2 linked regions of the Methyloterricola oryzae genome follow. The protein of the gene in region 2 interacts with the protein of the main gene of each other region in a pairwise test. Links are inferred from orthologs where the notes say so. Each region holds a gene or a part of one and is shown on either strand. Other genes may lie near its edges.

Region 1 (15,802 bases), on a different replicon or contig from region 2:
GGCATCAGGTTGATGCCGCCGAACTCCACCGGGGTGGCCATCAGCTTGTACTGGCCCGCGGCCACCGGCTGCAGACTGAGATCACCCGCATACCATTTGTAGCGCTCGATGCGGTCGTCCGCCACCGTGGCCGGATCGTCCAACGGATTCGCCAGGGTCTTGTTGGCGCCATTGACGCCTACCACGGAACCGTCCGAGTTGGTCAGGTCATAGGCCACCAGGGCGGCATGCAGACCCACCGTTGAGGAAGGGCGGACCAGATTGGCGTTGAAGGTGGTCACACCGCTGCTGGTGACTTCCCGAGGCACAATACGGTACCAGTGCTTGTAGCCGTTCAGGTCCGGCGCATTGGCCTGGCCGATGCGGTTACGCAGGGTGACGTTGACGCAATCTCCCGCCGCAGCTCGCATCACGATCGGCTCCACCGGCGCCGTGTCCTTGAGCTTCATGGCGGATGCCGGGCAGCCCATCAGAGTAGCGGCGAACTTGCCGTTGGCGTTGAAGCAACCCGGCTGGGTCAGCGCCGTTACGCCCGGCTTCAGTTCCAGATCGCCGGTCTGCACGTAGAGCATGGCCGTGGGGTCGTGCAGCACGCCGCCCTTATGCGCGGAACTGCGCGGGTTGTAGACCAGGGTGCCGCCGTTGGGGTTGAGCGTACCGCTGCCCGGACTGGACTCCGGGATGGTGGCGCCCACTGCGTTGTTAAGCACATCGTTGGCCAACACCACGCTGACGTCATAGTTGCGCGAGGGCGCCGTCACCGGGCACACGCCACTGAACTCCGTCTTGTTGGTAATGGCTAGCGGGCCAGCGGTCTGCGGGTTGTTGGGCATCTGGAACAGGTCGTTGCGCGCGCCGTTTCCATAGGTGCGCATCAGACCCCAGGTGCCGTTCCAATAACCTTCCGCGCTGGCATCGATGCTGTACAGGTAGTCGGAGCGGCGCTCCACTTCCAGGTTCTTTCCGAGCAGCGGCAGGGTCGGCGCGGCAAAGCTGAACTGCTCCGAAATAGCTGCCTGCTGGCTGTTGCGCCAGCCGGAGACCGGATCGAAGCCATAGCCGGAACCGCCCTGCAGCCACTTCATGCCGTGGATGCTGGCGTTATGCATTTCCTCGTCGCCACCCGCCTGAATCTTCACACGCACGCGGTCGCCGTAGTAGGTCCGCAGCATGGGGGTGAACGGGTCGCCCGCCTGGATCGCAGCGGGACGCGCATGCAGCGGAGCCGGGAAGCGGGTGCCGCTTACGCCATCGTTGAGGCCCTTCTTCGGCTGCGCGTTCATCGTGGCGACCTTGCGGTCAGTGCGGCTCTGCAGAGCATAGGCCAAGTCGCCCGCCAGACCATCGGCCTGGGCGCCCGGCTTGCCGTCCGGCCCGATCTTGTTCGGATCGTAGATACGCAGGGCCAAAGGCTCGTTGCGGTAATTCACCACCATGGTGCCGGGGTCAGCAGCGGAAATACCTTCCGGGCAGGGACGCGGCGAGCCATCCGGGCACTTGGAATCGTAGGTCACGATGTTGAGCGGGTCGGTCGCGGCCACATCGCCCACATGCGGCGGATTGATGGCCTTCTCGTAGGTGTTTGCCGTCGGCACCGGTCCCAGGCTTCCATCCTGCTTGCGGCCCACATAGGTGCCCGCCAGGTAGGCCGGCTGGAAATCGCTGTATTCCAGATAGAACTCGCGGTAGCTGTCGTCCTGGCCATCGCGGTCGATGTCGCCGGTAAGAATGGCCGCCTGCCAACTGGTTGGACCACCATCGGTACGGGTGCCGTTGTAAAGAGTCTCGCCGGTTTCGTTATGCACCCAGGTGGAACCCGCCGGCTCCACCAGCACTGTGCCGTAGAGGCCCGCCTGCTGATGGGTGGAGGGGCCAAAGTGGTCATGGGTGAAGATGATGCCCAAGCCACGGTGCACGCCTTCCGCGTTCACCACGGGATCAAAGAACCAGCGCTGCAGGGTGGAGCGGGCGCCCAGCCACTCCGGGTTCTGGCTGAAATAGGGATGCACCTCGCCGGCTAGCGGGGTGTTCGCCGCGCGTCCGGCGCTATCCGACGGATTGCCGGCACCGCTGGGATTCAGGGCATTGATGGCGTGGATGCGCTCCATCACCGCGTCGGGCGCCAGGGTGCCATCCTCGTAGTTCCAGCCATTGCCGGATCCGTCGGTGGTAGACAGATCCCACTTGGGCAGATGAATGTGCTGACCGATGATGTCGGTGGTGGTCCGCACCTGGAAGTCGTCCAGTTCGAAGACCTTCGGCACCAGGTTGGTATGGACATACATGGTGCAATCGAAGGTGTTGTTGCGCATCACCAGAGGTTCCGGTGCCTTCTGCTTGTTGATGATGGGGAGGGCGTCTTCCCACAGGGCGATGATACGCTCCTGCGGATAGTGCCAGCCCGCCTTGTTCAGCACGGCGTCGAACTGAATGTTGGCGCCCTTATAGACGCGCGGCTTTTGCGCTGTAAAGGGTGAACTACCGGTGATGCTGGTGCCGCCAGAACCATCGAAGAACTGCCCGGTCGTGCCCGCATTCATCACATTGCCGCGGTCATCGATGCAAGGCTCATGGAAAGGCGCGCCAGGCACCGGCCGGCCGGAACCGTTGGTAACAAACGGAGCCGCAACAGGTGTTCCGTCCATCCGCAGCTTGAAGCTGGGATGCTCGCGCACTGCATGGTAAGCCATGGCTGCCCGCTCGGCGGCTGTGCCATCCTCCGGATACCAGACGGCGCGGGCTTTCAGGATGTCCTTGGTCAGGTCGAGACGGTTCACATGGGAAATGAAAGGCGCCGGGTCGCCGGTGGCGGCAATCCCGTCCAGACTGTGACGCGGCAGACCGCCGTCCCAACCACCTTCCGACGGGTCCGCATGACCATCGCCATTGGCGTCAAAGGGCGCCATGTCCAGAGGGGGCGTGGGCGGACGCTGGCCGACGGTGTCTTCCACGCCGCCCACCCAAAACGGGAAACCCGGGTTCTTCAATCCGGTGGGGTTAATAGGGGTTTTCAGGGGCGTCAAGGTGTTGTTCACCAGGGCGGTGTCGGTGTCGCTGCTGTCGATGCGCGCCACGCTGCCTACCGGGATCACCTGGTCAACCAGTTCCGACGGGTTGGCAGGATTGGGGCGCTTGACCGTCGTCGTGTTCTTGTTGGCGACCACCTCGACTTTTCCGGGCATCGGCGCCATGGCCTTGCCGGGCAGCGGCACAATCGCCGGAATCGGCGTGCCGGCGAGGATTTCGCCGTCCGGCAGCGCACGGACGTGAGCGTCACCGTTCCCGCTCAGCGCGGGCTTGCCCTTGAGCAAGTCATAGGGCTGACTGTGGAAGCCCGCACCGCTCACCTCCAGCTTGGTGCCGGTTTCCAGCACATCGTGGTTGCGCCACAGTTCCCACATACCCTGGGCAAAATGGGGGTACAGATGGCAGTGGAAGATGGCGTCGCCAGCGCTCTTGTTGCGGTTGCCAGAGCCGCCGAAGTTGATCTCGTAGGTATAACCCGAGCCCGGGCCGACCGCCTGAGCGTCCAGGTAGTTGGAATTGTCGTCGTTGGGGTTGTAAAGCCACTGGTGATTGTGCAGATGGAATACGTGATGTTCGCCGCCCGTGTGCAGATTGCGGAACTTCACGAAATCGCTGATGTAGCTGTGATGGACGTTGGAGGGATCATCCGGGTAGTAGGCCATGCTGGCTTTGGGACCCGTGGTGCCAGGCGGCGGAACCTCTCCTGGCGCGAGCCCTTCTAGACCAGCGTTGGCAGGCACGTCCACCACCATGGCCGGGTCACCGACCGCGTGCGAGGTGAGAAAGAATTCCTCGCCCACGCAGCTAAGACAGTCGTGCATGGGACCCACGCCCAGGCGGTTGGCGATCACCTCGCTGCCTACACCCGCCGACCCATAATTGATCATGAAGACATCACCCAGGGCATGCAGGGTGTATCCGAGAGGGTTCCCTGGCTTGAGCTCATAGAATTTCGGAAACGCGTTGGCCGTCGACATTTCGTCGTGGAAAATGACGGTGAACTCGCGGAAAGCTTCCAGACGATTAGGCAGGCTGGGATTGCGCTTGCCAGCCTTCTCCAGCGGGTAGGTGCCCACCGGGAAACCGCCGTCCGGCTTGGGGCCCGCGATGATGGCATTGATGTCGGAATGAACCAGCGTGGTGCCGTCCAGCATGTTGAGAATGGGCAGCCCGGCCTTGCCTTCCTGGTTCCAGGGCTCTGCATTCGGATAGCGCGCCTCGTAGTTCAGGATGGGCTGTCCGTTGGTGGTAGTGCCTGTGGTGGCCAGGCGCATCTCCTCTTCCGTCAGCTGGCTCCGATAGAATTTGGCATTCCTGGGCTCCACGTTGACGGCCGCGAACAGGCCGTTGGCGCTGTTGCCTGCCGAGCCGTCGCCGCCGAACGTGGCGCCGTGGCTGGTCACCAGGAAAGTGCCCTCATGCTCGGCGTAAAGGCGGTACACGGCGGAGCCGCCGGGCGGCACCAGGCTGTTGGCGTTCTTGCCGACGAAACTGCCATCGTCCTGAATGCTGCCCGCCAATTGCAGGCCCTGGGAATGAAAGCCGGCCATGCGGTCGGCGACCTGATCGTCCACCTTCATCAAGGGGTTGGCCGCGTTTTTCGAATTGGCCACCGGCGACAGCCAGTTCTCGAAATTCACCGTGAGGCAGTCGCCTTCCGCGACGCGCAGCACCAACGGACGGGGACGCTTGTCCGGACGCAGCATGGCGCTGCCCGGCCCCGGCATCCCCGAACTGGAAGACACCACGTCGCGCTTCAGGGCATACATCATCCCGTTGACATTGGTGGCACCAAGGCGGTTGAACATCAGGGGTTGGTCGATGGCGACCACGTCGGCAGTGATCGTGCGGGCGCAGCTTACCGCGGCTTCCGCCTCATTCACCAAAGAGGCAGCCAGCATCAGCACCAGGGTCGAAAATGCAAGCTGGGTCGCCGGATTGGACTCGCTTTCGCGCCCTGCGACCGCAAGTTCCGAACTGTCTTTACGACTTCTCATTGGGCATTCCTCTTTATTCTTGGCAAAGCCGGGGCTCACCGCAACGGCGCGGCAGCATCAAGTGATTGAATTCTTTCGAGCGGCGGAGGCGGCGAAGCGCCTCCGCCCCGGGGTCAAGGGGTGACCACTTCCTCGTCGCGGCCTTGCAGGTCGGAGGTCACCACGACCTTCGCCGGCGGCGCATACATGTTGGTGAAGATGAAGCTGTATTTCCCCGCGGTAACCGGATCGGGAATCATCACTTCGGACCTGGAGCCAGCCCGTGCGGTCAGGGTGCGGGCCATGCCGTTCAGGGGATCACTTTCGTTAGGGCTGGCCGGCTTGAACTCGTCGCTGGTGGTCGCAACTACCTTCAACTCGTGCTTGGCGGGCGTATACACCGCGCTGGTGATCTTCACACTGTCGGTCAGCGGTGCGGTCTCGGTGGTTTTGCCCATCGCATTCTCGGTACTCACCGTCACCGTGGATTTGAAATTTGTGCAGTTGCTGTTGGAATAAGATCGGCGGTTGAAGAAGCGTCCCTCGCCATCGCTCTCCATGGTCTGCGCGGAGCCCGGCTGCCCGGAACGGGTCAGCAGGGCCGTCGGATCGGACTGCGCCCATACGTTCATGCGGGCCGAAGTTCCAGCCTGGTTGCGGTAGAAGGTGGCGCCGTCAATGACCACCGGATAGGGCGTAGTTGCACTGTCGAAGATCTTGCCCATGACAGTGAAATCCCAGGTTTCGACCACGTTTTCGCTGCCGACCGGCCCACCCAGGTTGGCGCCAGCGGGCCCTTCTACGCGGAAGACGTTGCCATTTGCGCCGCAGGGACTGCCGGTCACGCCATGCGGGGTCGCACCGTCGCCCACATAGCCCGCCGGAGGCGCCGGCAAGGTTTCATCCCACACCAGAAACGGGCCCACTTCGCCGGTCAGCATGTCGGCGAAAGGCGCGCCGCCACCAAGGTCGCGGGTCACGTTGATAGCCCGGCGACCGGGGGTAGTCACCTGGTAGATCTCAGGCTCGCAGGCATAGGGGTGCCAGACCTTGTAGGTTCCGGCCACCGGCGCATCGATACGGATACGCACCCGTCCAAAGGCGAACTGCTGGCCGTCTTCAGGAATTTCTGCTGCCCACGCCGCTTCCAGGGCCAGGGTCAGATCGGCGCTGCCGTCGTTCACGGGCACCGAGGCTTCCGCCATCCACCAGAATGCTTCCGGGCCAAAGCCGATCTGCTCGGAAAAGGTATTGCCCTCTTCCACCGGATCAAAGAAGCAGTAGTCGCCAGGGGCGCCGGTTGCCGTCCCCGGACCATCCAAACACAGTTGCAGCGTGACATTTTTGGAATCCTTGATCCACAACGGGAACTTGTTGACCGGGTGGGGCAGGCCGTTCATGGCCAGTTCGGCATGCGCAGCCTGGCCAGCCCCGAATCCGAGCAAGACAGTCGATACGAGGGCTCTAGTGAAATGTCGCATGTCGAAATACCTCATTATTTGGTTTTTTGGTTCAGGCAAACCGCCTGTAACCGTTTGATTAATACCAAGCCTTACAACCACAAACTAACTTCAAAATCTTGAAATCATTCACCACCACAACCGTCATCACAGGGTCTTGGCCTCATTGGCCTGACAGGAATCAGTCTTCCTCTTACACAAACTTAATTCCGCCTTCCCTGCGGCAGGTTCACGCGTACTTATAACCCTTACTCCGTCTTCCAGCCCGGTCTATAACCGCCTGAAATAACGCACCAAACCCAGGCAAAATTCTCAAATTTGTGACACATAACCGAACCACCCATCCATTCAGGCCAACCCTGACCTTCTAAGTCCTTTTCTCAATTTTCTGGGCAAGACTGTCGCAGAACCGAGACAGAAAATTTTTTTCTGAGAAACTTGCCTTCTCGTCATCCACTCAGAGGACAGAGTTGATTCGGACATCGCCAGTTTTCACAGACATATTCCAATATCGTGCCATTAAATTTTTTTATTGTTTTATCAATCTGTTAAGCTCATCCATCGCAACATGGAGATGAGAAATGTAAATTTTTTCATATGGGTAAACCTCCTTATTTTCTTGTCCAGGATGGGTGCGGAGACTTGTCGCCACGTAACGACATCATCGAGAAAGATCAAGCGGCTAGGAGCGCCATGGGATACCAGGCGGGGGGAAGTTAACGTCCAACCAGCCTCTTTCCATGGCTGTCACATGCGTGTGACATGAGTGAAAAGCCGGCCGCGCTGCGGGGAGCAAAGCGACTTGGCGACGGGAAGCGATCCCGGGCCGATCAGTTCCGCGTGCCCGATAAGCGACTGATCGTATGACCAAAGCAAAGGTCCTTATGCGGATTTTTATTATTTTAAAGCCGAGCCTGCGGACGAATGGCCAGGCGCCCGATTCCGATGCATTCGTAAGGGATTCTTAAATGGGACGGCATCCGCAGTGCCACGAAGCACAGCAGTAGGTCCAAGACCAGGCACGAAAGGCACGCGATGAGAGCTATACATTTGCACGGCTCTGCCTCAAAATGACGCGGGACAGCAAGAAATCTGCCAGCAGTTCAGCAATACCGCCTGGCCCAGTTGCCACGAGCGGCCGTATCACGGGTTTTGTACTAGAACAAAGAGAGCCGATGCGGAAACCGGCCGGCTACCACACCATCCAGAGAGGACATCATGTTTGACAAGCTGAAATCCCTTCCCGCCAGGTATTCCATGCCTTTGCTGGCGGTCTTCATCGTCCTGCTTTATGTCGTGACCAATAAGGTGGTCGTGCCGTTGGTGATGAAGGTGATGGACTCGGAACTGTTTTTGGTTCCGGATGAGGAACACGAGGAACTGGGCAAGATCAGCAACCAGCGCACCGACTTTGCCTTGCTGCAATGCAAGGCGGCGATGAAGGACGAGAACCAGATTCCGGAAACGGCCCAGTTCGATGACTCGATCTACGAGGCCTGGGCCCTGGGTGGCAGGACCTATGTGATCCGTTCCCAGGTGACCGTGCCCGTCGAAGGCCAAGGCATGGCTACGCGGAAATATGCGTGCAAGATTCAGTTTGCCGGCGGTGACGTGGGCAACGCCGAAAACTGGTCAATTCTAGGCATCGATTTCAACGAACCCGCGTCCGAGTAGACCACGGAGCGGGACATGGTCCCGCCTTCTGAAAGGCGCGCGCCTCATACCGCCGTCGAATAGAGGCCTTTGGCGCGGATGTACGCCATCACCTGCGACGGCAGCAGATAGTCCGCACGGCGACGGCCTGCCAGGATAGCTCTGATTGCGGTCGCGGATATCGGCAACTGCGTCACCTCCACGGCATGCACCAGCCCAAAGGGCTCGCCACGCAGACGCGCGCCCTGCGCGGTCATGCGCAAGCCAGCCCATTCCGCAACTGCCGGGTTGGAGTCCAGGGGAAACGCGCCGGGCCGGCGCATCACCACGATATGCGACAGGTCCAGCAATTCACGCCAGCGGTGCCAGAGGTCCAGCCCCAGAAACGCATCCTGCCCCAGCACCAGGCACAAGGACGCTTTCGGCCACTGCTCACGCATGGACGCCAGCGTATCGACCATGTAGGAAGGACCTTCCCGCTCCATTTCGCGCCGGTCCAGCACGAAACAGTCGGGCGCTCCTTGAAGAGCGAGTTCCAGCATCTGCAATCGGTCGTCCGGCGACGCCACCGGCTGGCGCCGGTGGGGCGGCTGGCGGCAAGGCACCCAGCGCATTTCATCCAGTTCCAGGGCTTCACACACCTCCAGGGCCGTGCGCAAATGCCCGAAATGCACCGGATCGAAGGTGCCGCCAAAGATGCCGATCAGCATCGGCTCTGAGCGGTCTTAGCCGCGCACGTGACCATCGCCTAGGACGATGAACTTTTGCGTGGTCAGGCCTTCCAGGCCGACCGGACCGCGCGCGTGCAGCTTGTCGGTGCTGATGCCGATCTCCGCACCCAAGCCATACTCGAAGCCATCGGCAAAGCGCGTGGAGGCGTTCACCATCACCGAACTGGAATCCACTTCCCGCAGGAAGCGCCGCGCCCGCGTGTAATCCTCGGTGACGATGGCTTCGGTGTGTTGGGAACCATGGCGCTGAATGTGCTCCAACGCCTCGTCGAGTCCGGAAACCACCCGGATCGACAGGATGGGCGCCAGGTATTCCGTATCCCAATCCGCCTCTGTCGCCGCAACACAGTCGGGGATGTAGGTGCGGGTCACTTCGCAGCCTCGAATCTCCACGCCTTTTTCGCGCAGTTTCAGGGCCATTTCCGGAAGCAGGTCGTTGGCGCAGCTCGCCGCGACCAGCAGGGTTTCCATGGCGTTGCAGACCCCATAACGGTGGGTCTTGGCGTTGAGCGCGATGCGCAGGGCCTTGTCGCGGTCGGCGCCCTCATCGATGTAGACATGGCAGATGCCGTCCAAATGCTTGATGATGGGGATGCGCGACTCTGCCATGATGCGCTCGATCAATCCCTTGCCTCCGCGCGGGACGATGACATCCACGTGCTTGTCCAGATTCAGCAGCGCCCCGACGGCGGCACGGTTGGTGGTTTCGATCAATTGCACGGCGTCCTGGGGCAGTCCGGCCTGTTCCAGTCCGGTGCGGATGCAAGCCGCAATCGCCTTGTTGGAATGGATGGCCTCGGAACCGCCGCGCAGGATGCAGGCATTGCCCGATTTCAGGCACAGGGCCGCAGCATCCGCCGTCACGTTGGGACGCGACTCGTAGATGATGCCCACCACCCCCAGAGGCACGCGCATGCGGCCGACCTGAATCCCGGTGGGCCGAAAGGTCAGCCCGGAAATCTCGCCCACGGGGTCGGCCAGGGCCGCCACCTGGCGCAGGCCTTCCGCCATGGCCGCAACCCGCTTGGCGTCGATCACCAGACGCTCCAGCATGGCCGCTTCCAGTCCCTTCTGGCGGCCGGCCTCCAGATCGCGCCCGTTTTCCTCAATCAGAAAATCGGCGCGCGCTTCCAGTTCCGCCGCGATGGCCGCCAAGGCACGATTCTTGGCCGCAGTCTCGGCACGGCCAATCAGCCGCGACGCGGTGCGGGCGCGTTCGCCCACGGCAAGAATATAACTGTTGATGTCGTCAGAATCGGAAAATCGAGCGGGCATATTCATGGGTCACGGACAGGTTCTGGCGTTGAATAGGGGGTTAAACAATGAAAGGCCGGCGTGCGGAGCCGTTCAGGCGATGTCCTCCCGTAGACGTCGCGACGCGGGTCCCCGGCCCGCCATGGTCATGCACACATCCAACAGCGCGTCCCAGGCTTCCCCGGTGTCCTGCCCCTTGATGATGCGATCGGATCTTGAACACGCCAGCAAGGACTGCCGCACCTGCTCGCGGTCCAGCCGCTGCAGTGCTTTAACCATCCCGGCCTTGCGGCTGTCCCAGATTCGCAGCCGGCTGAACGCGGCATCCGGGGTGGAGCCGTCCGCCACCGCGGCCTGCACGGAGGCCACCACGCGCAGGTCGCGGGCCAGCGCCCACAAGGCCACGGCGGCGGCAATCCCTTCAGCGCGCAGCGCGGCCAGTATCCGGTTGGAGCGCACCAACTGGCCCTGCAGGGCTGCCTCGGACAGGTCATACACATCGTAGCGGGCGCTGTCCGCCACCGCCTTGCGAATCATCTCGTCCTCGATCCGTCCCGAACCGCAGAGGATGTGCAGCTTCTCCACTTCCTGGGCCGCGGCCAGCAGATTGCCTTCCACCCGCGCCGCCAGCAGGGCCAGCCCGGACCGGTCGGCCAGCATGTTGCGGGCGCCCATGCGCCGATCCAGCCAAGCGATGAGCTGGGGACCTTCCAGTGGCCAGACCTGGATGAAAACGCCCTTGGGCTCCAGCGCCTGGAACCAGCGGCTTTTCTTCTGCTCGTCGCCCGTCAGCTTCGGCAGGCTGACGATGAGCACGGCATCTTCGGGAATCCGCTCGGCATAGCGCACCAGCGCATCGGCGCCGGCCTTGTCCGGCTTGCCCGGCAGGCGCAGGTCGAGAATGCGCAGATCACCGAACAGGGAATAGGATTCCGCCGCCTCCAGCAACTGGCCCCACTCGAAACCGCTGTCGACATAGAACAGTTCCCGGCTGGCGTAGCCTTTGGCGCGCGCGGCCTCGCGGATGGCATCCACGGCCTCGCCCAGTTGCAAGGGTTCGTCGCCGGAAACCAGGTAGACCGGCGCGATGCCTTTGCGAAGGGCATCCGGCAACTGATCCAGCTTGAGCTTCACGACTTCCCCGGCGGCGGCTTGTTCAACGCCGAGATGGCCCGGCGCAACAGGGTCTGCGCAGCCTCCTGCTGCATCTCCGTGCGCATCACGCCTTCCTCGGCGACCTGCGCCAGCGGCAGGGTCTGGTCGTTGAAGTAGTCGCGCCGCACTTCGATGTCCTGGCGCGGCAACAGCACTTCCCCTTCCGGGGTTCGCACGTCGTATACGATGCGATAGAACAGGTCGAACTCGGTACTGCGGCCGAAACGGCTCAAGGTGAGGGAGCGCCGGGAATGATAGGCGCGGTAGACGTGCACGATCCCCGCAGCTTCGGCGGGCGATTTCACCAGGCGCCCGCCCACCAGGCCCAGCGCAGTGCTGAAATCGCCGTACAGCGCATTGCTGGAGCCGATCCCCTGCAGCAGGATGCCCTTGGCGAAGGTCGGGCCACCCGAGCCGCGCAAATGGAATCCGCAGCCCGCCGTCACAGCCAAGACCGCAGCGAGCAACAGAAGGCGGGGGATACGCGCGCGCATGGACATGAGCCTCATACCACGATGTTGACCAGCTTGCCGGGAACCACGATGACCTTCTTCGGCGGCTTGCCCTCCATGAAACGCTGGGCGGTCTCGTCCGCCAGGGCCACGCCCTCAACGAGTTCGCGCGAAGCATCCGCCGCCACGCTGATCTTGCTGCGCAGCTTGCCGTTGACCTGCAGGACCAGCTCGATGGTGTCCTGAACCAGGGCCGCCTCATCCACCGCCGGCCACGGCGTATTGACCGCCATTTCCGGGTGACCCAGTTCCCGCCACAGCCGATGCGATGCATGGGGCACGATGGGTGACAGCATCAAGACCACCGATTCCAGCGCCTCCTGCCGGATCGCCCGGCCCGCCTCGCTCTCGTCTTCGAAGCGCGACAGGGCATTGAGCAGTTCCATGTTGGCGGCGATGGCCGTATTGAACGTGTAGCGGCGCGCATAATCGTCCGTCACCTTGCGTAGCGTCTCGTGCACCTGGCGGCGCATGGCCTTCTGCGCGTCATTCAGGCTGGAGGTGTCCAGCGGGCCGGGCTTCTCGCCCCGCGCATGCTGCGCCACCTGCCGCCATAGGCGCTTCAGAAACCGGAAGGCCCCCTCCACGCCGCTGTCCGACCATTCCAGGGACTGGTCCGGCGGCGCCGCAAACATGGTGAACAGGCGCACCGTATCCGCCCCGTACTTATTGACCAGGATTTCCGGGTCGACGCCATTGTTCTTGGACTTGGACATCTTCTCGATGCTGCCCACCGTCACCGCCTGGCTGTCCGCGCGGAGGGTGGCGCCTAAGGGCCGGCCCTTGTCATCGCTTTGCACGTCCACCTCGGTCGGACCGAAGTAGTGTTTCTTGCCATCGGCCTCCCGGTAGAAGGTGGGCGCCACCACCATGCCCTGGGTCAGCAGATTGGTGAAGGGCTCGTCGCAGGCAACCAAACCGGCGTCGCGCATGAGCTTGTGGAAGAAACGCGCATAGAGCAGGTGCAGGATGGCGTGCTCGATGCCGCCAATGTACTGGTCCACGGGCAGCCAGTAATTGGCGCGCTCGTCCAGCATGCCGGTCGCCGCATCAGGGCAGGCATAGCGGGCGTAGTACCAGGACGACTCGAAGAAGGTGTCCATGGTGTCGGTTTCCCGCTCCGCAGCCCCGCCACAAGTCGGGCAGCCGGTCTGGAACCACTGCGGCATCTTTTTCAGGGGCGAACCCACATCGATGACCACATCCTCGGGCAGCACCACGGGCAGTTGGTCCTCGGGCACCGGCACGTCGCCGCACGTCGGACAATGAATGATCGGAATCGGACAGCCCCAGTAACGCTGGCGCGAGATGCCCCAGTCGCGCAGGCGGAACTGGGTGCGCTTCTGGCCCAGGCCTTTGGCTTGCAAGTCGGCGGCGATGGCGTCGGACGCCTGGGTGAAATTCATGTCGTCGTAGCGGCCTGAGTTGACGCACACGCCCTCCTTGCTGGCGTACCAGTCCTGCCAGGCTTCCAGGCTGAATGCCGGCGCGTCGGCTGGCCTGGCATCGATCACCTGGCGAATGGGCAAGCCCAGCTTGCAGGCAAACTCGAAATCGCGCTCGTCGTGGGCCGGCACCGCCATCACGGCGCCTTCGCCGTAACCCCAGAGCACGTAATTGGCGACCCACACCGGCAGTTGCTCGCCGTTGAGGGGATGGATGACGAAGCGGCCAGTATCCATGCCCTTCTTTTCCATGGTGGCCAGTTCCGCCTCCGCGGTACCGCCCTGCTTGCATTCCTCGATGAAAGCCGCCAGAGACGGATTGCCTTCGGCCGCTTCCAGGGCCAGGGGGTGCTCGGCGGCCACGGCCACATAGGTCGCGCCCATCAGGGTGTCGGGCCGGGTGGTGTAGACCTTGACTACACCCTCCCCGTCCGCATAGGGGAAGTGCACCTCGCAACCGTAACTCTTGCCGATCCAGTTGCGTTGCATGGTCTTCACCTGCTCCGGCCAGCCGGGCAGATTGTCCAGTTCCGCCAGCAATTCGTCGGCGTAATCGGTGATGCGCATGAAGTACATGGGAATGTCGCGCTTTTCCACCAGCGCGCCGGAACGCCAGCCGCGCCCATCGATCACCTGCTCGTTGGCAAGCACGGTGTGGTCGACCGGATCCCAGTTGACCGGGGCGGTCTTCTTGTAGATCAGTCCCTTCTCGAACAGCTTGGTGAACAGCCATTGCTCCCAGCGATAATAATCCGGCTTGCAGGTCGCCAGCTCGCGGTCCCAGTCGATAGCTAGCCCCAGGGACTTGAGCTGCGCGCGCATGGCGTCGGCATTGGCATAGGTCCAGGCCGCCGGCGCCACCTTGTTCTGCATGGCGGCATTCTCCGCGGGCAGGCCGAAAGCGTCCCAGCCCATGGGCTGCAGCACGTTCTTGCCGCGCATGCGCTGGAAGCGGCTGATGACATCGCCGATGGTGTAGTTGCGCACATGCCCCATGTGCAGGCGTCCACTGGGATAGGGGAACATGGACAGGCAGTAGAACTTGTCCCGGGCCGGGTCTTCGAAAGCCTTGAACGCGCGCGCGTCTTCCCAGGCCTTTTGCGCCTCTTCTTCAACCTCGCGAGGCTGGTAATGTTCTTCCATTCGTCGTTCGATCGGTACGAGAAAAAGGCGTTAGAATACAGGAGGCCTGCGTAAAGCTAAAGCCGGAGGACGGCGCGCGGCGCCATAACCCGGTACCGGTTGAGGGATTACGGTCGTATAATCCCAAGGTGGACAATCCGGCCCGGGAAAGCGCGCCGGATTCTCGTCCGGAGCGGGCGAAGTCAGGGCTATTCATCGACCAGAACGTATGCATACGAGGACATCATGCGCAGGGTAATCTTCAATCAGAAAGGCGGCGTCGGAAAATCCACCATCGCGTGCAACCTGGCAGCGATCAGTGCGATCGACGAGAAGAAGACACTGGTGGTCGACCTGGATGTCCAGGGCAACTCCAGTCACTACCTACTGGGCCGCAAGATCACCGACCCGGACAAGACCATCGCACACTTCTTCAAGGAGACGCTGAGCATCAACCTGTTCGGCAAGAACGGTCTGACGGGCCTGGAGAATTGCATCCACAGCACGCCGTTCGAGAACCTCTACGTCATCCCCTCGCACCCGGAACTGGAGCCGCTGCACAGCCGCCTGGAAACCCGCTACAAAATCTACAAGCTGCGCGAGGCGCTGGAGGGGCTGCAAGGATTCGACGAGATCTACATCGACACGCCGCCGGTGCTGAACTTCTACAGCCGTTCGGGCCTGATCGCCGCGCACCGCTGCCTGGTCCCCTTCGACTGCGACGCCTTTTCGCGCGAGGCCTTGTACAACTTGCTTTCCACCATCGCGGAAATCAAGGCGGACCACAACGCCGACCTGCAAATGGAGGGTATCGTCGTCAATCAGTTCCAGGGACGCGCCAACCTGCCGCAGCAGATGGTCAGCCAACTGGTTGAGGAAGGCCATCGAGTTCTGGACAGCAAGATATCGCCCTCGGTGAAGGTGCGCGAATCCCACAGCGAATCCAAGCCGCTGATCCATTATGTGCCAGATCATCGGCTTACCGAAGAATTCATGGCCTTGCACCAAGAACTGCACGGCCACGCCTGAAGATTTTGCGCGCCAGCCTCGTCGCGGCTGTTGACACGTGGCGCGAAGCAGCAATCTGCATTCAAGACGATCCACAGGGCTTATTCGATCCATGCACAGCAACCCCATGCAATTCCACCGCAGCCGGGCAATCGCGTTGGCTCTGGCACTGATACCGGCCGCAGCCAGAGCCGACCCGACGGCGGAAGATTTTCAAACCTGGGCAGCCATCACTGCTACCGGCACGCTCGGCGTGCTCAGTCCGGCGTTGCAGTCGTTCCGGTACTGGATGGAAGGCCAAGGCCGTTTTGGCAACGACACCTCGTCCCTCTCGCAAGGCATGGTGCGCCCAGGCCTGGGCTATGCCCTGAATTCCAACGCCAGTCTGTGGCTGGGTTACGCCTATGCCCCCACCATGGAGCCTTTCACCACCGATTCCTTCAACGAGCAGCGCCTGTG
Region 2 (15,792 bases):
TGTCCGGAGAAAAACCAAAAAAGATAACTGATGGCGTTGAAGACGATGTTACTCTGGTAGACCATGACGACCACAATCATCACAGTTACCGCAACCCAACCGATGGCAAATGCCCCATAGAGATCAGAACTCCGGGCTAGAGCAAAGGAATCAAAGAATATGAATGCCATCAATATAAAGACACAAAGAATTCCAAGAAGGCCAATCTCCCAAAGAGCGAGACTCAAATCTGTAATTCCAGCACTAAAGTAAATACTATAAAGAGCATATTTTCCAGCAAAATTTTTCCCAAGGAAAGAATCCGTGACGTTTCCTATCCCTACCCCAACCAGAAGCTTGGCCCAGTCGGCGGATAAAACCTTCCAAGCCACGATTATGCCATCGAAGCGCTCCGCCCGCTTTGCAGCCTTCTTTTTTGCTCCAATAACTTTGGGACCTTCACGATCGATTCCTCTCACAGTCGCGCTTTCTGCAGCGCCTCCATAGACATAGGTCTCCAGCATTTTCGGATCCGTCAGAAAGCCGAATATACCCCCTTTCTGCATGTCCCCACGTGACGAGTAAAGCGTTTGATACATGCCAACAAAAAGCACAAATACAATTCCACCCATAACCGCGAATGGAACAAGGGACCGTAGATTTTTTTCGAGCTTCGCAACAATAAAGACCGGTATTCCCAGCGCCAAAGGAAGAAGAATAACGGTAACCTTTGTCTCATCGAGACCAGCTGGCGCGATGAAAAATATCATGAGCAGAGCGGCATGACGGAGCGAGAGTTTCTTGCGTAGATACATGCCCATCACAATTGACAAAAAGCTAAGCATCATGATGGTGAGCACCCCGGATGTCTCCAGGGTGCCCGTAACTACGTCGCCAGTAGCCAAATCGGAGTACAAGACAAACCGCTGAAGCGCAGCCATGGGCAATTGCAATAGCCCTAGACCGGCCAACAACAATAACTGCTTCTTAAACTCTTCCTCTGAATACTCGTATACCAAAGGCATGAGAAAGAATGGAACATACTTGAAATATGTACGCGCCCCAATAAAGATAGTACCTGGCTGCACGTCATTGATGATGAGAGACGACGTGAGCAAAAGAAAAATAAAGCCAAAAAGCAGGACGTATTTTGCACTTATCATCAACCGCTTTTCATACGCACCTCGAAGCACCACCAGTACAAATGCGATCGCGGACAATATTTCCGGAAGCCAGGATAACTGTCTCGGAAGAAATCCTGACTCCGAATGGAACTGCAGGAGAAATGAAGCCAGGAATATTAAATAGGGTAATAGAACCATGGCTCGAGGGAAGGTTGGACTGTACGCGTCATCGCACGACTTGACCGGCTGGATTTCGTACCACCAACCTCAAAAGAATAGCGATAGAGTTACGTAGTGTAGCAGGCATCTTGCTTTACCTTGTGTGCATGCACTTCGGCGGCCTTACCGAACAGCTTGCCGATTCACAAAGAGCACTAGTAATTTCACCTATTTGAATTAGGTGCCTAAAGGCGTTCCAGCATCAAAAGCCATCCCGCTTGAGCAAGTTTTGGCGCCTGCGCCTGGCACACATCAACGTGGAGCGGGGCGCGCGAGGCTAGATTTAGCAAACCAATGAAAGTTCAATTGGTTCAAGCCTATGCAATCTAAGTTTGCGCCTCGTCCTCGGCCTGTGGCTCGTTCTCCGGATTCATTTCTATCTGCGCCACCACCTCGTTGGAGGCGAACAGTAGCCCGTTGCGGAAGTACTGGCACGCGTTTACGGCATCATCCTGTCTGAGCAGCAGATCCCCCATCATGCGGAAGGCCTCGACGCTGGATTCAATACCGAGGCTTCTTTCCAGATACTCGCGCGCCTTCTCCGGCTGCCCGGCCGCCAGGGCCAGCTTGCCCAGCACCCTTAGCAAAACCGCATCCTGCGTGTGTTTGGCAAGCCAAGCTTCCGCCGTTTCGAGCTGCTGCGCCGCATCGGGTAATTGGATACAGCCGTACAGCACTAGCAAGGTGTCGTTCCACTGCTTGGACAGGGTCTGGCGCAGCAAAGGCTCAATTTCGTCCCCGGCACCCGCTTCGATCATAGCCGCAAAATACAATTCCTGGATGCCAACCATGGCCTTGATATGATCGGGAACATGCTGCCAGACTTCCCGCAGGGCGCCCGGCTTGCGAGACTCCGAGCGTTGCTTGAGCATGGCGCTGAACGTCTCCGCTTCAAGCAACTTGATTTCGGCCTCCATCAGCACCTTGTTCTGATGCAATTGCGGAATCAACCGCGTCAGGCCTTCCCAGTCTTCCGCCTGAGCGTACGCCTGATGCATTAGCTTCAGCACTTTCGCGTGACTCGGTGCGATCTGGTTGAGATGGGTCAGTGTTTCCAAGGCCTCGGTGAACTGCTGGTTGGACATCTGCAGTTCCGCGCGGGTCAAGCCGATGGCCAGTTCGGCTTCCGGCGTTGATTCATGGGCGAGGTTGAGGTATTCATCGCGCAGGTCCACCGCGCCCCGGGAATGCGCCGCGTGGGCCGCCGTCAGATAGTTGATGAGCGGCACGCCGCTGTTGGCCGCATGCCGTATCAGATGCTTCTCCGCCTTTTCCCAATTTCCTTCCGCCGATTCGATCAAACCGGCAATCAGGGCTTCCTGTGATTGCCGGCTCCGCTGTTCGGAACCTCGGCGCTTTATGGCTTTTGGAAGCCGCAAGGTTCCGATGACCAGACGAATCGTGAGGTAGAACGTCAGGAAAGCCAGCAGAATCAGCATGGCCATGAGAAACAGTGATGTCTCTATGGACCAGTGGCCGATGCCGATGATGACATAGCCGGGATCGCCCTGCGCGACCAGCTGTTCATGAATGAAAAACGCGGCGCCGACCGCGATGAGCAGCGCGATGAGCAGGATGACCAGGGACTTCACGGCTGTGTACCCTCGGGTGCTGCGGCAGGCTGAGGTTGAGCTTGACTCTTGCCCTTCTCCTCCGCTTCCAGGCGCAGCTTCTCGATATTGCGCAGCAGTGTCAGGGACTTGCTGATATCGGGGAACGGGACCGCGATCTGCTGCGCCTTTAAGTCGACCAACTCCGCCACCAGATCTTTGGTCGCCGCCGCCTCCGCATCAAAATGCTCATTAAGCCAGCTGAGTACCGAATCCAGGCTTGACTTATAGAGTCCGTCGTCGCCCCGCAACAGGGCCAGCCGGGTTATTTCCATGCGCAGCAACAAGACCTGACGCAGCGCCTCCACCTCTTCCGGAACCAGCACCGCCTGTACCGGTCGGTCGGTGCGGCGCACCGTGACGAGCCCTTTGAAATCGCTCAATGCGGAATCCAGCAGCCCCGCTCCGCCATCCTCCGTAGCAGGTGGCTGCTGGGCTTTCTCATCGGGTCCAGCCTCCACTTTGGCCTTGCCTTTGTCCGTGTGGGGCAAGAACAGGGGCAGGTCTCTGACGACAGACTCAAGCGCCAGGATCTGGGCCGACAGACCCACCACGTCCGCTATCTTCACCTCTTCCAACTGGTTGATTTCCTCGGCCAAGGCTTCACGCACCTTGAACACGCCGGGGTCACCGCTGTCATGGAGCCGCTGGTCGGCAGCCGCCAAAGCAGCGAGCACGGCCTTCACGTCACCGGTCAGGTGCAGCTTCTGGTTGGCAATACCCAGCAAATACTCCGCGTCCGCCACCATCATGTCACCGCGCGTCTTATTCATTTGCCGCTGTATGTGCTCGATGGACGCCGCAAGCTCGTTCTTGGTCGAATCCAGTCGCTCCCCAAACGTACTGCCCTGCTCGCCGATTTGACGCTCGAACTTGGTATCCTCGGTGGTGACTTGTGACTGCAGGGTGGCGAACTGCGAATGCAGGGCCGCCAACTCCGTCTGAAATCCGGATATCTGATGGAGCAGTTCCTGCATCTGACGGTCGCCTTTGTCCAGACCGGAGCCCAAACCCTCCTGCTTGGTTCGCAATTCATTCAGGATGAAGAAGCCACCGCCAGCTAGCGCGAACACCAGCAACAGGATCATATAGCCGACCCAAGCACCTACTCTGGATTTCTTCGGCGCGGGCGGAGCTTCTTGGGACTCACCATAAGCATCCGTTGCCGTAATTTCGTCCGGTTGATCCGCCGGCAGCGTCACTTCTTTCTCCTCGTCAACCAATGCTGTGTCCCCGTTTTCGGAATGGTTTGGAACCTCTCGCCGGTTGCCCGCCAGGGCAATCACCGCAGCCAGTAATGACTCGTCACCCGCCTCTACCGCCATCACATTCGCGTAGCCCAGACCCCGCGCCTTCTGCGCAATGCGCTCGCCAATCACGGCAAGCGGCGTGGACCGCAGCTGTCCGGAATGGTCGCCGACCACGATCTGTTCAAGAATGTCGAGGGCTTCGCCAGAGGTGACCGTGACGAGATCGATCTCGCCGGACCTCCAGCGTTCAAGCAAGGGCGCGGGATCGACCTGCGACGCGGCGCGGCGGTAGACTTCCGCGTACGTCACTTCCGCCCCACGCGCCTTCAATGTATCCGCCAGCACTTCGCGCCCGCCCGCTCCCCGCACGATGAGGATACGCTGGCCAGTCACATCGGCAAATTCCGGCAAGGCCAGCAGGGCTTCGCTATTAAACTGCTGTTTGGGTGCCAGGTCCACCTCCACACCCTGGCGCTCCAACTCATCCGCCGTCGCCTGACCGATCGCAGCCACCTTAGGCCAAGCGGCAGGTTCGCCAACGCTCCGGATACACGCCAGCCCGTGACGCACCGCGTTGGAACTGACGAAAACCAGCCAGTCGCAACCCGCTAGATCCGCCAGCGTACGAGGACCTTCCGCATCCAATGGCACCGGCACGATCTCAAGCAGTGGGAACCGGATCGCACGCCCGCCCGCGGCCTCGATCAATTCACTCAGGTTCTCGCCCTGGCCTTGTGGTCGCGTGACCAGAACGCCCAGGCCCGCCAAGGGCTTGAGGACGCCTTCAGCCATGCGCCTCGCCATAAAGTTCCTTGAGGATTGCATCGGCTCCACGTGACAGGAGATCCTCGGCCAGTGCAATGCCCAAAGCCTGGGCCTGGATTACCGGACCTGTCACCTCGCCCCGGACCAGGCAGGAACCATCGGGTGCCCCCACCAGGCCGCGCAGGCGCAACTGCTCCCCGTCCAGTTCCGCATAACCCGCTATGGGCACCTGACATCCACCCTGTAAGCGCTCGTTCATGGATCGCTCCGCCAATACACGCCACGCCGTCTCACTGTGGTGCAGGGGCTTCACCAGATCATTGATTCGACCGTCTTCGCTGCGGGCCTCGATGCCGATAGCGCCCTGGCCGATGGCCGGCAAGCTGATCTCCGCGGGCAGAAATTCCGAAATGCGCTCCGCCATGCCAAGGCGCTTCAAGCCTGCGGAGGCCAGCACGATGGCGTCATATTCGCCGGCGTCCAGCTTGGCCAGCCGCGTGTTTACATTGCCGCGCAAATGCCGGATTTCGCAGTCCGGCAGGAGGGTCTTGATTTGACACTGTCGGCGAAGGCTGGATGTCCCGATCCTTGCCGTGGGGGGAAGCTTTTCGAATGATGCGTATTTCGTCGAAACCAGCGCGTCACGCGGGTCCTCGCGCTCCAGTATCGCTGCCAGATGGAGTCCCTCGGGGAATTCCACAGGGACGTCTTTCATGGAATGGACTGCGATATCCGCGGTTCCGGCCAGCATGCCCTGTTCCAGTTCCTTTACGAATAGCCCTTTGCCACCCACTTTGGCCAAGGGTGCGTCAAGGATTCGGTCACCCCGCGTGGTCATTTCCACCAACTCGGTTTTGAGTCCCGGATGAGCTTCCCGCAACAGGCTGGCAACATGCTCGGCCTGCCAGAGGGCCAATGGACTCCTGCGGGTAGCGATACGGATGACTTCTTGAACCACGGTCACAACCAGGCTGATAAATGGCGGCATTGTAACAGATCGCGCCTGACGACCAAGGTTTGGCGCAGGTGGATTCAGCCCGTGACACCCAGGCCTTGGCGCAAGCGCGGCAGGAGACGCCGGCTGACTTCAATCCTTTCGGGGATACCTTTCAGCTTCAGCGCCACCCCGCCCGACGCGAGCCGGTCCAGCCTTTCAATGTGGGCAGGGGCGACCAGGGCGCTGCGGTGAACACGGAGAAAGCGCTCGCCGAACTCGGCCTCGAGCGACTTGAGGGGTTCGTCCACGTGAAGCCGGCCGGTCACCGTGCGCGCCAGCGTGGATTTTCTGTCGGCCAGAAAATAAAGGATGTCCTCGATGGCCAGAAAGCACACGTTGCCCTGTTCGAAGGAACAGAGATGCTGCCTCGACACCGGCACTTCCGGGAGTTCCGCCGACAGCTTTTCCCACGCCTTGGCGCTGAAACGTCGCGCTCGTTCCAATGCGCCTGCCAAACGCTCTCGCCGCACCGGCTTGAGCAGATAGTCGCAGGCGCAGACTTCGAACGCCTTAAGGGCGTAGTCGTCGTAGGCCGTGACAAACACGATTGCCGGTGCCTGCGGCAAGCGCGCCAGCTCCCGCGCACATTGCAACCCACTCATCAGGGGCATGTGAATATCCAGAAGCATGACGTCAGGCTGCAGGCAAATCGCGGCTTTCAGGGCCTCCTGTCCATTGGCGGCTTCCTCGATGACCAAGTCAGCCAGCGCCAGTTCCTCCAACAACCTTCGCAAGCGGGCCCTCGCCAAGGGCTCATCATCGGCGATCAGAATCTTCACTCAGCGTCGTCCGATAGGGAAATACGATGCGCGCCTGGTAGCGTCCGTCCACCACACTGGTGTGCACGGCCCCACTTCCCGGAAAACAGTTCTCCAGCCTTAGCCGCAGGTTGGCGAGAGCCACGCGATTGCCGCTGCGGTGCGGCTCCGCCTCAGCGCGGGGTGCGGGACTCCGGACTGTCAGGACCACCTCGCCCCGCCGCAAGCGTCCATCGATCTCCACCATGCCACCGCCGGGCAGAGGTTCGATACCGTGATACAAGGCATTCTCCACCAGGGGCTGCAGACTGAGGGGTGGCAGCAGCGCATCCATCGGCGCGCCGTTCAGGTTCCAGACCACCCGCAGGCGCTCGGCCAAACGCTGTCCCTCCACATTGAGGTATTGCCGCACCAAGTGCAATTCTTCCTCCAGCTTCGCCATTCGCGCGTTTCTCTTCAACACCGCACGGAACATTTCGGCAAAATCCAGTATCAATTCCTCCGCCTTGGCCGGATCGGTGCTGATGAGACTGGCTATGGTGTTGAGACCGTTAAACAGGAAATGCGGCCGCATGCGCGCCTGCAAAACGTCCAGCCGAGCCAGTCCCTCGGCCCGAACATGCCGCCGCCACTGATATTGAACATAGCGGTAGCGGAGCCACAAACCCGTCAGGAGCGCCGCGACGGCGACGTCGCGCAGGCAGCGATAAGGCGTCTGGCTCAATTCCGTGCCCCCATTCAACAAGCCTTGGCCCAAGCCGTTCCATGCGAGCCACCCCACCAGCAGCACCATTGCCTCGACCACGCAAACGACGACACCCCCTGCTCTCAGCGGACTCGCGCTTTGGAGCCAACGGTTGAAGGTACTCAAAACTGCGATGCTGAGCAGGACGACCCAGACGATGTAGAGGGAGACCAGCCCCAAGCTGTTCCAGAAAGCCTCCGCATCGGGCGCCGCGATCAGGCCGATTGCCAACGCCAGGATTTCGGCCAACAACAGCAGCACAAAGGCCGTACGCACGCGTCGGAAGTCCGGAAGAAAACTTTCGGTGTCTGCCCAGAGTGGAACTTTCGATCGGACCACTGGCTCCCTCGGGATTCCCTGTCAGGTCGATGGATACGGTTCAGTTTAGACAGACGCCGGCACTTCTCGCCCTACCTGGGGCGGGAAAAAACCGATATGATGCAAATTTGAAAATAACGAGGGACACCCATGCAGATTTCCGCCGAGAAAGTGGTTCACATTCATTACACGCTGACCAATGACGAGGGGGACGTGCTGGACAGTTCAGAGGGTCAAAATCCTCTAGCCTACATCCACGGCCAGGGCAATATCATTCCGGGCCTGGAAAACGCACTGGCGGGTAAGCAGGTAGGCGACCGCCTGAGCGTAACGGTCTCTCCCGAAGAAGCTTACGGCCTGCGCGACGACGACCTGATCCAGGCCGTGCCGAAGACCGCCTTCGAAGGCGTCGAGCAGATCGAGCCCGGCATGCAATTCCATGCCGAAACACCCGAGGGCGTACAACTGGTGACTGTCATCGAGGTTCTGGATGACGAAGTAATTCTGGATGGCAATCACCCGATGGCCGGCATGACCCTGAACTTCGCCGTCGAGGTCACGGACATTCGCGATGCCACCGCAGAAGAATTGGATCACGGCCATGTGCATGGTCTTGGCGGGCACCATCACGACTGAACTAGCACTCTAGGAGCAGCCAGCCGCAGGGATGTGAAGGCCGGTTAAGCGCCTCAGTCCGTGATCTGGCCCCCGGCGTTCAGATCAGGTGTGCCCAGAGGTCATGTTCATCGGCCTCCTCGATCTCGACCTCGACCCACTGGCCCACTTGAAGATGGGTAGCTCCATCGATGAACACCTGACCATCGATCTCAGGGGCATCGGCTCGGCTGCGCGCTACCGCGCCTTCCTCCACCACTTCGTCGACCAGTACGGTTTCGCGACCACCTACACGAGCCTGGAGTCTCGCAGAGCTGATTTCCTCCTGGAATGCCATGAAGCGGGCTAAGCGATCTTCCTTTACCTCCGCTGGCACCTGACCCGGAAGCGCGTTGGCCGCCGCGCCCGCCACCGGGGAGTACGCGAAGCAACCCACACGGTCCAATTGCGCCGCATCCAGGAAGTCGAGCAGATCTTCGAAATCTTCATCGGTTTCGCCTGGAAAGCCCACAATGAACGTACTGCGGATGGTCAGTTCCGGGCAGATGGACCGCCAAGTTTGTATACGCTCCAGGTTGTTCTCAGCGGAGGCGGGACGCTTCATCGACCTGAGGATACGAGGGCTGGCATGCTGGAAAGGAATGTCGAGATATGGCAGGATTTTGCCTTCGGCCATCAGTGGAATCACCTCGTCCACATGCGGGTAAGGGTAAACATAATGGAGACGGACCCAAGCCCCCATCTCACCCAAGGCCTTTGCCAGATCCAGGAATCGGGTCTTGAGCGGACGACCACCCCAAAAACTGGTGCGATATCCCATGTCCACCCCATAGGCACTGGTATCCTGCGATACGACAAGCAATTCCCTCACGCCCGCGCCAACCAGTCTCTCCGCTTCGCCCATGACTTCGCCAATGGGGCGACTGACCAGATCACCCCGCATCGAAGGTATGATGCAAAACGTGCAGCGGTGGTTACAACCTTCCGAGATTTTCAGATACGCATAATGCTTGGGCGTCAGTTTGATCCCCTGTGGGGGCAACAGATCGGTGAATGGATCATGCGCGGGAGGGAGGTGCTCATGCACCGCCGCCATGACATCCTCGAAAGCGTGGGCGCCCGTAACCTTGAGGACGCTGGGATGGCGGGCCCGGATCTCGCCTTCTCTTGCGCCTAGACAGCCGGTCACGATGACTTTGCCGTTTTCAGCCAAGGCCTCGCCAATGGCGTCCAGGGATTCCTCAACTGCCGCATCGATAAAGCCGCAGGTATTCACCACCACCAGATCGGAATCCCGGTAACTCGGCGACACTTCGTAACCTTCCGAGCGCAGGCGCGTCAGGATCACTTCGCTGTCCACCAGCGCCTTGGGACAGCCGAGGCTGATAAATCCAATTCTTGGGTTTGCCACAGTCTGACGCACACTCGGGTTATGTTTGTAAAATTCGCTACCGCACCGCAAAGGCCTCATGGGCGCCCAGTCACGGGTAAAAATTTCCACCATTGAGCCGCTAACATCCTTGCTCGGTATTTTATCGAAAGTGTGGGGCACAAACGACTACGATACATTGTGTGCAAGGATGGTTCCTACCCTGCTCGCGGCGCGAGCCGGTTCATGTTCAGCAAACATCAGGGCCTGACGGATTTCGTCCCTGGTGCTTTTGACAAGGTGATGGGTGTTTTTCAACAGCGATTCTGACTTACCTGCAGTCGAAAGCTTGAAAATCACGGAAAGAACGTCGGTTTGCTTTACAGTCCACCGGGAAAAAACGGGCAAAAGACCATTGAACGTACCTAAATCATTGAATATGTTGCGGCCATATTTCAGGCAAGATTATTGCTTATTTCTACTGGAATTTCCCTTTTGAGCCATGACGCCATATAGTAAAAATATTTAAACATGTGATTGCGCCTGGCAACGAAAGCATCTGGGCATGTGGCCCCGACGCCAGCCATAAGCAACAACACGATCAGGATCAATGACATGCCGCGCATAAGCATTATCATACCGACCTACAATCGGGCCGCGTACCTGGACGAAGCGATACAGAGTGTCCTTGCCCAGACCTGTGAAGACTGGGAGTTAATCGTGGTGGACGACGGATCAACCGACGCCACCGCCGACGTAGTGGCAAAATACACCGGCAGGATCACGTACAAGCGTCAGGCCAATGCGGGCGCCTGCGCCGCGCGCAACCTGGGCCTCGCCTGTGCCAGCGGCGAGTATGTTTCCTTTCTGGACAGTGACGACCGCATGCTGCCCAACAATCTGGCGGACCTGCTCGCCGTGCTGGAACAGCAACCTAGCGTGGACGTTGCCTACGGCTGGTATTACTGGATGGAGGCCGACGGAAGCCCCAGCTACCGGGCAGGACCCCATATCCGGGGTGTAACCAGGCCGTCGCCTTGGCCAGGTGCCAATGTCAGGCCATCCGGAACCACTATGGAGGGCCAGGTCCTGCCGAAGCTGCTGCAGGAGGAAACCATGTTGCTCGGCACGGCCTTGGTCCGGCGTAGCTGCGTCGAGGCGGTTGGCGGATTTGATACCTCCGTCGATTTCAACGAGCATTGGGACTTTTTTCTAAGCCTGGCAAGAGAAGGCTACAGATTCGCTTGCTGCCGCGAGGTGGTTACGCTGTTGCGTTTGCACAAGGGAAATCGCGGACAAATCTTCGACAAAATGTTGGCTGGACGCATCGATATCCTGGACCGATATTTCAATGTACCCAGTTTGAAAGCTGATCTCGCGCGGGTCCGAGGTTCGGCCTACTATCTGGCGTACATGGAATACGCAAGAGTTTACTTCGCATCCGACAACATCGTGGCCGGCACGAAGTGCCTGAATAAAGCAATAGAATACAACGCACTGCGCAACTTCGAATTAAAGCTGTTGCCTTCCTTGATTTGTGAACGTGCGCTGCATTCATCATCTCCTGTTGATTACATTAAGCAGGTAATTGAAAGCTTGGCGCCGGGTGCCGACTCTTACCTGTTACGACGACAACTGCTCGGCAAGCTTCACGCCTGCATTGCAAAGAAAATCCTGACAACGTCAGGTTTGCTTCCCAAGGCCTTGTGGCACTGCGTGCGCGCCCTTTGGCACGACCCCACAAAACACCGAGCAAAAGAGTTAGCACGATTGCTTCTAAATGGCTTGCGACGGCAACTTGGACGGCGAGCCAAGTCCCCCCACGCGATAGCACCATCCCATATGCATCTGTAGGCCTGTTCTGACGAAATTGCACTGAGAGGGATTGATCCGCGTGCAAGCAACTCTGCGGATCAAAAGATACGGGCTAAAATTCAACTCGCTGTCAGGTAGCATCCGCGCGGCACTGTAAGCATCAATTTACAGTTCCCGACTCCCAAGCATTACCCAGCAATTTCCCCATAGAATTCAAGTCAATTTTCAGCATAATTTCCCTCGCATCGATTTAACGCCGTCGAGGTGTCTGAGCCAAGTCAACGGCTCACGGGGGATGGAACATGCTGCATCGATCCATACTTGTCCTCGCTGCACTCGCCAGTCTGTCGCCCTCCGCGTGGGCAGACATCACGCTCTATCTGTCACCGCCGGAGCCCAGTCTCGAGGTCGGCACCACCTTCCAGATCGAGTTCGGAGCTTCAGGACTCGAAGGCCAGGCTGCTTTATCAGGGTACGATGTCACTGTCGGCTACGATTACCGCAGGGTGAGCTTCGACGAAGTTCGCTTTGGCGATGACCAATTTGGCGATCAACTTCACCTTGATTCAGCGGCGCCGGCGCCTCAATCAGCCAGCCACTTGGACACAGGGCTGATTCAACTGCTGGAAGTCTCGCAAGACGCGGCCACCGTACTGGAACTCGCCCAGCCCGATTTCTTCCGCCTGGCAACCCTGCGTTTCCACGCCCAGAATTCAGGTACCGCTGAATTCACCCTAACTCTCAACGAATTGAGCGATGCCTCCGCGCAACCCATGCCTGCATCGGCGATTGGAACGCGCGTCGAAATCGTGCCGCTGCCAGCGACATTTCTTCCAACGGCCAGCGCAATGCTGGTTCTGCTGCTGATCTCGAAAACCGGGCACCGCCAGCGCGAGCGGCTCTAGCAGTTGGCCGTCATAGGGAGCATCTTGGCACGATGCTCCAGGGAGAGTTGCATCATGAACTACTTTCCTCTTCCTTTCAGGTACAGGAAAACTAGAACTGAAGACCGAGTCTGCCGCCGGCTGATGGCTACTCTATTCGGCCTGATTCTGGTGCCCGGACTGGCTCGGCCCTGTTCACTCAGTTTCACCTCGCCAGAACGGGGCAGCACCGTAACCACACAAACCGTCGGCGTCAGCAGAACCGGATCAGGTACCGCCAAGCCCAGTGATGTCGGGCAGGTCACGGCGACGGTCAATGGCCGAGTGTTCTTCCAGCAGTCCGGCGTGTTCACGACCCTGATCAACTTTTTGGGTTCGGGTGCCGCCAGCGTCGGCCTGGATGCCGGCGAAAACGTGCTGTCCGTGGAGGGCAGCGTCAGCGGCTGCAGTGCCAGCGACAGCATGACCATCCACTACCTGCCGCCACCAGGCCAGGATCAGAAAGCCGCCGGTGTTCCCGGCGACTGCAATGGAACTAATCCGATCAACGGTGCGAATGGCAACAAGTTCCAGGAGGAAATCGACTACCTCGGAGGAGGCCCCCACCCACTGGAATTCTCCCGCCACTACAATTCGCGATTTGGCGAACGCCGCATGCTCGGCCCGCGCTGGCGACACAGCTATGACCGACAGCTGGCCTTCTCCGGCACATCCGTGGCCTATGCCATCCGGGGCGACGGGCGCGCCTTCCGCTTCGTGCTGTCCGGAGCCGAGTGGAAGCCCGACGGTGACGTCATCGTGCGACTTGGGCAAATCTTAGGCGGCAACGGTACTCTCCTGGGCTGGCGTCTCACCCTCGAAGATGACAGCACCGAACTTTATGACCGCAATGGACGGCTGACTTCCATCATCAGCCGTTCCAGCTGGGCGCACGCCCTGGAGTACGACTCAGCGGGCCGCACTACCACAGTGATCGATCGGGTTTCTGGGCGACGTCTCACACTGGCTTACCAAGGCGACGGCAGGCTTTCTGCCCTGATTGATCCGGCAGGAAACTCGATCCGATATGCGTATGACACCCTTGGACGCCTCAGCGCTGTCAGCTATCCCGACCCGACACGCGCCGATACGGCTGACGACCCGACCCGGACCTACCAGTACGAGGATTCCAGATTTCCGTTGGCCTTGACCGGAATTACCGACGAAAGCGGCGTGCGCCATGCCCGCTTCGCCTATGATCCGCAAGGGCGTGGCGTATTGTCGGAGCATGCGGGAGGCGTCGACCGCCATGAGTTGATCTACAACCCTAACGGCAGCACAACCGTCTTGGACGCACTAGGCAGTGCCCGCACCTATTCCTACCAAACCGTGCAAGGCGTGCCCGTCAGCAATCGGCAAAGCCAACACGCGGGATCGGGCTGTCCGGCGTCGGCTCGTCAGACAGAGTTCGATGGGAATGGAAACGTAATCAGCCGGACCGATTTCAATGGAAACCTCACCCGCTTCGCGTTTGATCAGGTCCGCAACCTGGAAATACGTCGCACCGAGGCCGATGGCACGCCAGAAACCAGAACCATCTCGACCGGTTGGCACTCTGCCTTTCGCCTGCCTCTGCGGATCGATGAGACGGGCAGGCAGACCCTCTTCAGCTACGACGCCGTCGGCAACATGCTGCGGCAGGAACTGGTCGACACGGTTACAGGAAGCCTCCGAACTTGGCAATTCACCTATGACAGTCACGGCCAAATCCTGACTGCGGACGGCCCGCGCACCGATGTGGCCGACATCACCCGCTACCGGTATTACGATGACATCGACGCGGCTCACGCGCCTGGTGATCTGGCACAGATCACCGATGCCTTGGGGCACAGCACCACGTTTGCCGCCTTCGATGCCCACGGCCGTCCTGTCTCCATCATCGACGCCAACAGGCGGGTCTTGGCGCTTCGATATGACGAGCGCGGTCGCCTGATCGAGAGCAATGACGCGGGCGAGTTCACGGGTTATGGGTACGATAAAGCAGGCTTGCTCGTGCGCATCACCGAGCCAGACGCGAACTTCCTGTCACAAGCCTATGATGCGGCCCATCGCCTGACCGACGTCGCAGACAGCCTGGGAAATCGAATCCACTTCAGCCTGGATGCCGCGGGCTATCGCCTGCGGGAGGACATTACCGATCCGCAGTCGAATCTTGCGCGGACCTGGGCTCGTGTCTTTGATCCTTTAAACCGTCTGCAGCGACTCATCGGCGCGCGCTAGCCGCTGAGGGTGGGAGTGGACCATGAAAACCAAACCTCTTGTCAGACTGACCGGACTGCTGTTTCTGCTGAGCCTGTGCCTTTTGTCACTTGGCGTCCACGCGGCCGGCGAAACGGAAGTCTATGAATACTTCTACGATGCCAACGGCAACCTGACACGGACCCTCGACCCGCTATTGAACGAGACTGTCCAACGCTTTGACGCTCTGGACCGCCCGTTTGAAGCCATCGATGCACTGGGTGCCCAAACCCGATTCGTCCACGACAGCCTCGACCACCTCATCCGAGTCACGGACCCCGTCGGTGCCGCAACAGAATTCGGATTCGACGGCCTGGACAATCCGACGCAGGTAGACAGTGCAGACACCGGCAGCGTGACCCGGGAATTCGATGCGGCCGGCAATCTGGTTGCGGCCACCGACGCCCGCGGCGTAACCCTGCACTACCGTTACGACGCCCTGAACCGCCTGACGGCGATCGAAGGCGCGGCAACGGAAGCCATTCGGTTCAGCTACGACCAGGGCCCGAATGGCCTGGGACGGCTGACCGGCATGATCGATGAAGCCGGCCAGACCACCTGGCAATACGACGCCCGCGGCCGGATTACCAGCCGCACCAGCCTTTGGGCCGAAGCCACCCTTACGCTGCATTACACATACGATGGCAACGGTCGGCGGCGGCAGATCCTCTACCCCTCCGGGCAAGCGGTGGATCTGACATGGGACAACGGGCAGGTGGTGGACATCGGCCTCAATGGAGCGCCCCTGCTTAGCCAGATCCGCCACCAGCCCTTCGGGCCGCCAGCCGCGTGGATCTGGAACAATGGGGTTGAATACCGCAGGACCTACGATCTTGATGGCCGTCTGGTCCAAGTGCCGCTGGCTCAACGGCAGCGGAACATCACCTACGACGCCGCCAGCCGCGTATTCGAATTCACCGACAGCGACCCGCTCTTCAACTGGGCCTACACCTATGACCCGCTGCACCGCCTGCTCAGCGCCGAAAGCCCAAGGCGGCGCCAGACTTTCGAATACGACCCCAACGGTAATCGGCTCAGTCAGGACGGTTTGACCTATGTCTACCCGG

Evidence for each region.
Region 1: the proteins of EK23_RS06355 (region 2) and EK23_RS08210 interact in binary tests that used the Escherichia coli proteins (3 or more experiments, as listed by UniProt). The link is inferred for Methyloterricola oryzae from one-to-one orthologs.

Annotation. Positions count from the first base shown.
Region 1 is NZ_JYNS01000004.1:178,714-194,515, forward strand. Bases 7,986-10,973 are described here. They hold EK23_RS08210 (glutamate-5-semialdehyde dehydrogenase), read right to left. Parts: upstream 10,129-10,973; coding sequence 8,842-10,128; downstream 7,986-8,841. Other genes in these bases: EK23_RS08200 (hypothetical protein), read left to right, coding at 7,986-8,137; nadD (nicotinate-nucleotide adenylyltransferase), read right to left, coding at 8,182-8,823; holA (DNA polymerase III subunit delta), read right to left, coding at 10,195-10,973. Also shown: EK23_RS08190 (cupredoxin domain-containing protein), read right to left, coding at 1-5,024; EK23_RS08195 (hypothetical protein), read right to left, coding at 5,138-6,484; more of EK23_RS08200, read left to right, coding at 7,682-7,985; more of holA, read right to left, coding at 10,974-11,235; EK23_RS08220 (LPS-assembly lipoprotein LptE), read right to left, coding at 11,232-11,750; leuS (leucine--tRNA ligase), read right to left, coding at 11,762-14,356; EK23_RS08230 (ParA family protein), read left to right, coding at 14,582-15,364; EK23_RS08235 (DUF2490 domain-containing protein), read left to right, coding at 15,456-15,802. UniProt on the Escherichia coli protein: Catalyzes the NADPH-dependent reduction of L-glutamate 5-phosphate into L-glutamate 5-semialdehyde and phosphate. The product spontaneously undergoes cyclization to form 1-pyrroline-5-carboxylate.
Region 2 is NZ_JYNS01000003.1:48,827-64,618, forward strand. The notes cover bases 4,852-7,829. They hold EK23_RS06355 (LytR/AlgR family response regulator transcription factor), read right to left. Parts: upstream 6,724-7,829; coding sequence 5,980-6,723; downstream 4,852-5,979. Other genes in these bases: hemDX (fused uroporphyrinogen-III synthase HemD/membrane protein HemX), read right to left, coding at 4,852-4,974; hemC (hydroxymethylbilane synthase), read right to left, coding at 4,967-5,935; EK23_RS06360 (sensor histidine kinase), read right to left, coding at 6,701-7,723. Also shown: EK23_RS06335 (hypothetical protein), read right to left, coding at 1-1,199; EK23_RS06340 (heme biosynthesis HemY N-terminal domain-containing protein), read right to left, coding at 1,649-2,914; more of hemDX, read right to left, coding at 2,911-4,851; EK23_RS06365 (FKBP-type peptidyl-prolyl cis-trans isomerase), read left to right, coding at 7,916-8,401; 30S ribosomal protein S12 methylthiotransferase RimO, read right to left, coding at 8,481-9,791; EK23_RS21560 (glycosyltransferase family 2 protein), read left to right, coding at 10,365-11,603; EK23_RS06380 (cohesin domain-containing protein), read left to right, coding at 11,867-12,469; EK23_RS06385 (DUF6531 domain-containing protein), read left to right, coding at 12,593-14,707; EK23_RS06390 (RHS repeat-associated core domain-containing protein), read left to right, coding at 14,730-15,792. UniProt on the Escherichia coli protein: Member of the two-component regulatory system BtsS/BtsR, which is part of a nutrient-sensing regulatory network composed of BtsS/BtsR, the low-affinity pyruvate signaling system YpdA/YpdB and their respective target proteins, BtsT and YhjX.